DNA from 3 places in the Pseudoalteromonas sp. AWM4_233 genome. Region 3 is predicted to be linked to each of the others. Evidence: predicted binding sites of a transcription regulator. Region 3 holds the regulator's gene; each other region holds the start of a gene.
The links. Region 3 encodes LexA, which represses DNA repair genes until DNA is damaged. Its sites were predicted from a motif close to TACTGTATNNNNATACAGTA; they were not measured.
Positions count from the first base shown of each region.

Region 1: ACXAC4_RS08215 (LexA family protein) is a predicted target of LexA. The motif match lies at 1,463-1,482, and genes of this name have one in related genera.
Region 2: ACXAC4_RS10685 (LexA family protein) is a predicted target of LexA. The motif match lies at 1,582-1,601, and genes of this name have one in related genera.

Region 1 is NZ_JBSWSZ010000001.1:1,834,666-1,837,947, reverse strand. Features, by position in the region: gene ACXAC4_RS08220 (Y-family DNA polymerase) at 1-1,043, opposite strand, end outside; gene ACXAC4_RS08215 (LexA family protein) at 1,031-1,444, opposite strand; gene ACXAC4_RS08210 (AAA family ATPase) at 1,656-2,156, opposite strand; gene ACXAC4_RS08205 (MiaE family protein) at 2,193-2,765, opposite strand; gene ACXAC4_RS08200 (sulfotransferase) at 2,820-3,282, opposite strand, start outside.
Region 2 is NZ_JBSWSZ010000001.1:2,396,211-2,399,492, reverse strand. Features, by position in the region: gene ACXAC4_RS10695 (hypothetical protein) at 1-378, shown strand, start outside; gene ACXAC4_RS10690 (hypothetical protein) at 549-1,358, shown strand; gene ACXAC4_RS10685 (LexA family protein) at 1,617-2,033, shown strand; gene ACXAC4_RS10680 (tetratricopeptide repeat protein) at 2,102-2,713, opposite strand; gene ACXAC4_RS10675 (tetratricopeptide repeat protein) at 2,703-3,282, opposite strand, start outside.
Region 3 is NZ_JBSWSZ010000001.1:3,423,997-3,427,278, forward strand. Features, by position in the region: gene ctaD (cytochrome c oxidase subunit I) at 1-152, opposite strand, end outside; gene coxB (cytochrome c oxidase subunit II) at 155-1,294, opposite strand; gene lexA (transcriptional repressor LexA) at 1,544-2,161, opposite strand; rRNA gene rrf (5S ribosomal RNA) at 2,578-2,691, opposite strand; rRNA gene ACXAC4_RS15600 (23S ribosomal RNA) at 2,810-3,282, opposite strand, start outside.

The DNA of each region.
Region 1 (3,282 bases), 1.6 Mb from region 3:
AGTTCAATGGCGCCAATACCCGCTTTGTAATATCGCACACCAGGTTGGAATAATTGGCTGAACACCAATTCGACTTGCTTGGCAAATACCATACTATCATTCGATGGCACAGCAAGTTTCTGAATAAACGACCTTTTATAGTAATTATCTTCATGTGGAGAGCTATGAGCGAAGATAATTAATCGCTTCGTTAAAGATCCTTGTTTGCGTAGTTTCTTGGCTACTATTGAGCAATGCGTTACTAATGATGCTTTAAGTGCGAATGGGTTTTCAACGCGCTCACCAAAACTGCGGGTGCTGAATACTTCTTTTTTGCGCTGTTTTACATCATCCCATGATAAACATGACACCCCATTAAGCTCCGATATCGTTCGTTCAAGCACAACACTAAATTGTTTTCGCATCATTTTTGGATTTTGCTTAGCCAAATCTAACGCACTTTCGATGCCGAATAACTTAAGTTGCTTGGTTAATCGGCGCCCTACACCCCAAATGTCCGATACTGCCATATTGGCTAAAATTTGCTTTCGAGACTTTTCACTATCAATAACGGCAACGCCTGTTGCGCCTACAAACTTCTTAGCCGCATGATTAGCGGCTTTCGCAAGTGTAGGTGTTGGCCCAAAACCGACACCCACTGGTAATTTGGTTTTTCGCCAGACTGTGCGACGAATAAGATGACCATATTCATACCAAGAGCTCACCACATCACTATAGCCATCAAACTTTAGAAATGACTCATCGATGGAGTATACATAATGTTGATCACTAAAACGGTTGATAATGGACATCATTTTGTCACTTAAATCGGCGTATAACTCATAATTTGAGGAGCGAATAACCACATTATGTTTATCTAAAATAGGCTTTAATTTAAAGTAAGGCTCAAACTTTGGAACGCCCAGTTTTTTTACTTCAGGAGATGCAGCAACAATGCAGCCGTCGTTGTTTGAGAGCACCACAACGGGTCGCTTACGTATTGATAAGTCGAATACTTTTTCGGCTGAAGCATAAAACGAGGTGGCATCAATTAACGCATACATTGTTTTAATCTCATGTTTTGCCGATGCATTCTTAATGAACCAGTCACAATACCTTCGAGCTGAAAAACATCACAATCACTGATAAATACTGGTTTAAACAAAGGTGATGCAGACAATAACCGTCGATTATGGATATCAAGGATTTTACATACAAACTCATTGTTAAAGTTGGCAACAATGACATCTTGGTGTTTTGGCTCGGCCGCCCTATCTACAATTAATAAATCACCATCAAAAATACCAACGCCCTGCATCGAGTCACCAGATGCGAGGCCCAAAAAAGTGGCGTTAGGGTCACCAACTATAAGTTGGTCAAGGGATAAACCGAGCTCTTTATATTCGGCTGCGGGAGACTCAAAACCGGTGATCCCCGCTGCTGCTTTAACAGGTATTACTTTCATACTGCACCAAAATACATATACTGTATATAAATACAGTATATGTATAATTAGCCATATCGGCAAGCTTAACAGCGTTACCAAGCGGCGCTATGTAGCGCTTTTAGAATAAAGCCGGCAAAAAAAAGCGGCTTGATGTTTACCAAGCCGCTGAGTTTTTATATCAACTCTCAATATAAGGAGCTCTATTTTGAGAGGTTTGATTTATTACGTACTACTTCAAGCTAAACGCCCTACTTTGCTGATTGCTTTCTAAACGCACTTTATTGCCAGTGAAAGTTTCGAATAGTTTTGTATGGGCCGCTTTTGAAAATACACCGTCTCTGGTGTCATAATCTTCAATCCAAGCCAATAACATGTCTAGATTTTCATCTTGTGCTTCTTTTGATGGGTATTTGTGCGGCTCCCAAGGACGCGCTTTAGCGTTGGCTTTACAGGTCTCCACATCTAAATCGATAAACACCAAATGCTGACACTGCTCTGTGATCGGTTTAATGAGATCACTATAGCAACCCTCAATCACCCAATTTGAATGGGATTGAACAAATTCGTTGATTTTATCGAGTGAAGAATCAAGTGGTGCCCGAGTTGGTGGTGACGTTGGTAACCAAGCAAGAGTGTCTAAATCTAAATGTGCAGCTGAATATTCTTGTGCTAAACGCTTTGAAAGTGTTGACTTTCCTGAGCCAGAATTACCAAAAATAATCGTTTTCATGCGCTAGTCCTTATTTATACAGCAGTAATATTAGAATTAATGAAGCGCCGCTGTAAATGGTATCTTTTTACAGATCTCCGCCTCAGCTTCAAGTATTTCAGCTAAACGTGCGTCAATAATGTCTTTATTGAAGTATTCGTAGCCCAATTCTACGAATAGGTTTTTATGTTTTTCTTCTGATTTAGCAATGGCCACATAAAAGTCTTTTTCTTTGCCTTCAGGTAAGGCTTCTGCAACCAAAGAAAAACGTTCGTGGCCACGCGCTTCAATCACCGCCGCAACTAATAGACGGTCGATTAAGAATTCATCGGTGCCCTGTCTAAATAAAGCGCGCATCCCTTTGATATAAGGATCTTTTTGGTCGTTACCTAAGGTAACCCCACGCTCTGTTAATAATTTCAACACTTGTTTAAAGTGGATCATCTCTTCGATGGCTAAATCTGTCATGGCTTTCACAAGCTTAATTCTGTCAGGGTAATGACCCAACATAGACATCGCCATGCCAGATGCTTTTTTCTCTGCAGCAGCGTGATCTTGTAAAAAGGCATCAAAATCAGCGAGCACTTTTTCAGTCCAATTAAACGGGGTGTGGTACTTCAGTTCAAACATAAACATTCTTAATCAATATAAACTGCGGTTATTCTAGCGTAGGAGATACACGAATTAAACAGATTGCATAAATGTGAGTAAATCGACGTCTTTATCTACTTTTCCCATACGTGTAGAGCTGACTTTAAGTGGGTGCTTTAAGTCATTCCAAGCCGTAACTTTACCATTCACGTTGAGCTTAGGCATGTCTGTAATTTCTGTGCTAGAAGCATCAACTTCTAGAAAATCACACAGTTTTGTAAAACTGTTTGGCTGGCTAACATTCAAAAACAAATGCTCCGCTTGAGTGTCCTCGAAAAACGCAATGGCTTTGGCTTTATGTGTTTCGTAACACATAGTGAGAAATTCGAAGTTATCAAGGTGCTTGGCATCTAATCCCGAAAAGGAGTTTAAGAAACAGCGTTTGATGGTGTCGTTAAAGCCACCTTTATCTGAGAACAGGTTGCCTGACATGCGCGTTAATAATTTAGAGATAGACGGTAGCCACACCGCTAAGTCTCTTTCTAAATAAATGAAT
Region 2 (3,282 bases), 1.0 Mb from region 3:
CTAGACCCTGAAATGTTTTTACTGCATGACAATGATCCATATAAGCAATTAGGTTCAAGTCGATTATCAAAATGGTTCAGTGCTTTTCATGATTGGATTTACATTACACCGCGCATGATGCGAAAAACCATATCTACCCATTTGCAGGAAAGAAATGCGCCAATAGCCGCAAGAAAGGCAATCCGAAATCAAGTCATTGTCGAAGGTGTAGACAAGCACTACGAATTTAACGATTTGTATAGTTTAAAAAAACAATGGTTAGAACGTTGGCAGAATATACTTGAAGAAGTTAAGAGCGACCCGAGTGCTTTGGAGAATAAAGTTGAGTCGCATCTAAACAAAGAGATGTCAGAGCAGGCTGCTAGCTTATTTAGTTGAGCTTTAAAAAAACAATTAGCTTGGTATGGATCTCACTATTATGGAGAGGTATACCTAACAAGACAAATCAAAAAAAGTGCGGACAAAAACAGTTGGCTTTGTTCGCACCTCACAAATTTTAGCCAACTATTTTTGCCGTTTATTTGCGGCGTTAGCTCGACAGGGAAAACATGGATAAATCGAAAAGTATTCCAAAAATTCACGTTAGATATAAACGATTCCAAAAAGCACAAAGAGATATTTGGGAGTCATTCTGTTTAATTGATTTTTATTCACCCAAAATTAAAGAGGCGGTTAAAGAAGATGTATTTCCTCAATTGACCTTAGATCGAATATGGGATAATTCAAATAAGGTAGTACAGAAAAATGATATTTATGGTGCACTTCACTCATTATCAATAAAAGGAAATTACAGAAGAACTCTCTTAGAAACAGTCTTAACATTTGAAGACTATATAACAGACATAATTCAATCCGTATATCTAGATATACCAGGGAAGCTCTCAGCTGTTAACGATGATGGCAGCAACATATCTGGTTATCAAAAGCTATTAAAACTCGTTCTTAATTCAACTGATAAACAGGAAATTATCGATAAATTAGTAGAAGAAAAAATACGAAGTATCTTCTACGGCAATCCTCTCGATGTTTTTGAGAAAGATAAAGCAAAGTTAGAATTTGGAAATTACTTTAAAGATAATCACTCTGACGAATTAAAGACATACAAGAAAGTTGTGGCGATGAGAAATATAGTTGCTCACAATAATGGTCGCATAGATCGCAAGTATATTAGAGAAGCTGATTCTGATGCCGAAATAGGTAAAAAAGTTATTATTGAGAGAGAGTTTTTGAAAGAAGCTATTTATGTCCTTTCTTTGTTAGCCGCTCATGCAACTCGTTTAGTAGTAGAGAATGTGTATAAAGAAAGTATTAGTGGCAAATTAGGTCAAGCTATTAAGGCGTTTGAGAGATCGAACTAACAAGTCAATTTAAAAGGGTAAAAACAGTTGGTTATTCTTCTTTACCACTAATTTTAACCAGCTATTTTATTGTCTTTGATTGAAGCGTTTAAAAACCCGACTTTACCAATCATAAAAACACAGCCAATGATTTAAAAAGTACCCTTGAGCCCGTTGTTGAATGACTTATGCACAGATTTTGTTTGAAAGCTGTGCATAGTTGATCAAATACCAAAATTAAATGTACTGTTTATATATACAGTAACCGTTGTGTGTATTATGAAAGTCATTCCAATTAAAGCAAGCTGCGGTTTCAATAACGGTGTTGAAACACTTGCGTCAACTTACCCCGAGCTCGGCAAAACATTAGATCAACTCTTTATGCCAAACAGAGTAGCTACCTTTATCGGCTTAGCTTCTGGTGATTCAATGAAAGATATAGGCCTATTTGATGGAGATTTAATCATTGTAGATAGAGCTGTAGATATTAAAGACGGTGATGTGATCGTTGCCAATCTTAACGGCGAGTTTGTGTGCAAAATCCTTGATTACAAAAACGGCCGCTTAATATCAGCATCAGACCAATACAAACCAGTCATAATCAAAGACTGTGATGTATTTAGTTGTGAAGGAGACGTGACTTCTTCCATTCGTTTGTTCAGACAGCGTGAATGTTTTAAGTCTAAATTATTTTGACCTGTTCGCTAATATTAAGTTTCCAATGTTGGTTTGTAGGGTTTAGAGATAATTAATAATCGCGTTAACTAAAAAGTCTTAATGATTTTTTTCGCATCTTTTGCTTTTTGCAAATTATCCGCCACTACCTTGGTATAGTAATGATTTTCATGTAATGTTTTAAAAAGACTTTTAAGAGCTAATTCATAATACCCAATGGCTTTATCATAATCGCGTTTATCTTGCCAAGCGCCGCCTAGGTTGTTTCGGGTTATGGCAACCTTAAGATGGTCTTCACCAAAAGTGTAAAGGTTATTCTTAAGAGCTAATTCATAGTAGCCAATGGCTTTATCAATATTTCCTTTGTCTTTCCAAGCTCCACCTAGGTTATTCCATATTGTGGCAATTTTCGGATGTTTCTCACCAAAGTTGTAAAGGCTGCTTTTAAGGGCTAATTCATAATACCCAATGGCTTTATCATAACCTCCTTTGGCTTGCCAAGCTAAGGCTAGGCTATGGCGTGTTATTGCAACATGGGGATGGTCTTCACTAAAGGTGTTAAGATTGCCTTTAAGCGCTAATTCGAAATGCCCAATGGCTTTATCGTACTCGCCTTTTGCTTGCCATGCTGAGCCTAGGTTACTGAGGCGTATGGCAACAGTAGGATGGTCTTCACCAAAGGTGTTAAGGTCACTTTTCACTTTTAAGCGCTAATTTAAAATAGCCAATGGCCTTATCGATATCGCCTTTATCATGCCAAGCTAAGCCTAGTTTACTGAGGCGTATGGCAACAGTAGGATGGCCTTCACCAAAGGTGTTAAGGTCACTTTTAAGCGCTAATTCAAAATAGCCAATGGCTTTATCGTAATCACCTTTTTCATGCCAAGCTGAGCCTAGGTTACTGAGGCGTATGGCAATAGTAGGATGGTCTTCACCAAAGGTGTTGAGGTCACTTTTAAGCGCTAATTCAAAATAGCCAATGGCTTTATCGAAATCGCCTTTGGCTTGCCAAGCTGAACCTAGGTTATTGCGGCGTATGGCAACACTGGGGTGGTCTTCACCAAAGGTGTTAAGGTCACTTTTAAGCGCTAATTCAAAATAGCCAATGGCTTTATCGTACTCGCCTTTGGCTAGCCAAACTGCACCTAGGTTACCGCGACTTCTGGCAACAGCAGGATGGCCTTCACCAAAGGTGTTAAGGTCACTTTTAAGCGCTAATTCAAAATAGCCAATGGCTTTATCGTAATCACCTTTTTCATGCCAAGCTGAG
Region 3 (3,282 bases):
ATGGCCATAGCGCCACCAATCAAAAACATCACTAACGAAAAGATTAAATAAAGAGAGCCAATTTCTTTATGATTAGTCGTAAACAACCAACGCTTTATACCTGTAAGATGCTCCTCATGAGCATGTTCTGAACTTTGAACCTGAGTACTCATGATTACTCTCCTGACGCTTTATCGATGAACGCTTGAACTTGGCTAGGCTGGATTACTTCACCCGTATCATTGCCCCAGCTATTACGTTTGTAAGTGATAACAGCCGCAATTTGTTTTACTGTAAGTTGCTTTGCAAATGCCTGCATTGCTGTACCTGGGCGACCGTTTAGCAGCACATCTATATGCTCATCTAGATCCCCTTTAACAACCGCATTATCTTTAAGACCAGGGAAGACGCCAGGCAGCCCCAATCCTGTAGGTTGATGACAAGCTGCACAATATCCCATGTAAACTGTCTGACCTTCTGTCATTAAGTCTTCTTTACTTAGAGTTTGTGATAGTACAGCTTCGGCCTCTTTCGCTGCTTCTGTTTTGGCTAACTGTTGCTCAGTTAACCATTGTTCGAATTTTTCAGGTGAGACAGCTTCAACAACTACAGGCATGAAGCCATGGTCTTTACCACATAGCTCAGCGCACTGACCTCGGTAAATACCTTCTTCATTTACTTTGGTCCAAGCTTCATTGATAAACCCTGGGTTGGCATCTTTCTTAACTGCAAAATCAGGTACCCACCATGAATGAATAACGTCATCTGACGTCATTAGAAATCTCACTTTTTTGTTTGTAGGTATTACCAGCGGTTTATCTACATCCAATAGATAGGTCTCTGTTTTTTCTTCCTCATTATTAACCTGAGATAAAGGCGTAGATAACACAGAAAAGAAATCAACGTCATGACCAAGGTATTCATAGTGCCATTTCCACTGTGACCCTGTGACCTTGATTGTTATGTCAGCCTTGCTGGTATCCTCCATAGCAATTAAAGTCTTAGTTGCGGGGATCGCCATGATGACAAGAATAAGAAAAGGAATAGCAGTCCAAACAATTTCAACTTTGGTACTTTCATGAAACTGTGCAGCCACAGCTCCTTTTGATTTTCTGTGCTTTAATAAAGCCCAAAACATCACTGAAAATACAATCAAGCCGATTACACAACAGATTAGAAAAATGGTCATATGTAGTTCATAAACACTATGACTTACATCAGTAACCCCTTTTCTCATGTTGTAGTCACTATTGGCTAATGAAAGTGGACTAAGCAACAAAAAAGTAAGCAAATAAGCAAATTTACTTATTCTCATACGACGCCCCCATTTATCGACTTCAGCATGAAGTTCGCAGTTAGAATTATTGGATGACCGTCATAGGATCCGACTAAAGTCGAAGGCAATACATGACCTATTAACAATTAGTCAATAAATAAGCAATTAGCAAGAAAGTAAAATAGAAGAATTTGATATATTAAAATGGAAAGTAAGAAGAGATATGGTTAGCTGACTAAAGAAACAGAAAAAGAGAGCAGCTAACCTATTGTTAGAATTATATAGAAGTTACATCCAATTAGAATTTCTTATAACACCTACAGCAAGACCTTCAATAGCAAAAGGTTCGTGTTCTAGATCAACCTCGATTGGAGAAAACTCTTCATTTTCAGCATGTAATAGCACTTTGCTACCTTTTTGTTCTAACCTTTTAACTGTTACATCGTTGTCTACTCGAGCAACAACAACTTGACCATTTTGAGCAACTTGCGCTTTATGTACAGCCAAAAGATCACCATCAAGAATACCGATGTCTTTCATGCTCATTCCATCTACACGTAATAAGTAATCAGCAGCAGGCTTAAATAAACTCGGATCAACCTCATAATGACTTTCGATATGTTCTTGAGCCAAAATAGGCTCTCCTGCAGCAACTTTACCAATCAAAGGAAGCCCTGTATCTTCAGACGAGCCATCGTCGACTAATCGAATACCACGACTAGCCCCAGGCACCATTTCTATCACCCCTTTCTTAGCTAAAGCTTTTAAATGCTCCTCAGCAGCATTAGCACTTTTAAAACCAAGCGCATCAGCAATTTCAACACGTGTAGGAGGCATACCTGTATCTTTGATGAAGACTTTGATGAGTTCAAATACTTGTTCTTGTCGTTTCGTTAGTGGTCGCATACAACTGGTTTTCCATACAGGTAAAGATACTGTGAGTATATACAGTTGTGTCAAAATGGCAAACTAAATTTGGATAGATTTAATGCAATAAAGTGCAAAATTAGCGACTGTGAACGCAGTGAGTGCGCTTCTTTTGCGCAAGTATAGTGCGAAAGGTTTATGACAAGCGCGCAGCGCTTACATTCTTTTCGCGCAAGGTGAACTGAATTAGTTTAACTGAAGTTTAGGGTTTAGTTATTTAGACGTTTGAAAAATGTGTCAGAATCAACAGAGTGGCTACTGTGAAGGCTGCTCATTTCACCTTACGCTAATTCGTCTTTTTATCACCGAGCATTGCCTCATCACCGTGCAGGACGATTTAGCACCATAAACGCAAAAAACCCGCTGCATTGCTGCAACGGGTTTCTTTAATTAGGCCCTGGCGATGTTCTACTTTCACATGGGAAGCCCACACTATCATCGACGCTGTTTCGTTTCACTTCTGAGTTCGGCATGGGGTCAGGTGGTTCCAAAACGCTATAGTCACCAGGAAATTCGGTGCGCTAATCGCTTTCGCAATTAACTTAAAATCTGGAAAAAATCTGATAATTTCTAAAACTTCTACTCTAGTTCATATTAGCTTCTGAGCTAAAACCACTTTGGCGTTGTATGGTTAAGCCTCACGGGTAATTAGTACTGGTTAGCTTAATGTATCACTACACTTCCACACCCAGCCTATCAACGTTGTAGTCTCCAACGGCCCTTCAGTTAACTTAAAGTTAAAGTGAGAACTCATCTCGAGGCTCGCTTCCCGCTTAGATGCTTTCAGCGGTTATCGATTCCGAACGTAGCTACCGGGCAATGCAATTGGCATCACAACCCGAACACCAGCGGTTCGTCCACTCCGGTCCTCTCGTACTAGGAGCAGCCCCTCTCAATTCTCAAACGCCCACGGCAGATAGGGACCGAACTGTCTCACGACGTTCTAAACCCAGCTCGCGTACCACTTTAAATGGCGAACAGCCATACCCTTGGGACCGACTTCAGCCCCAGGATGTGATGAGCCGACATCGAGGTGCCAAACACCGCCGTCGATATGAACTCTTGGGCGGTATCAGCCTGTTATCCCCGGAGTACCTTTT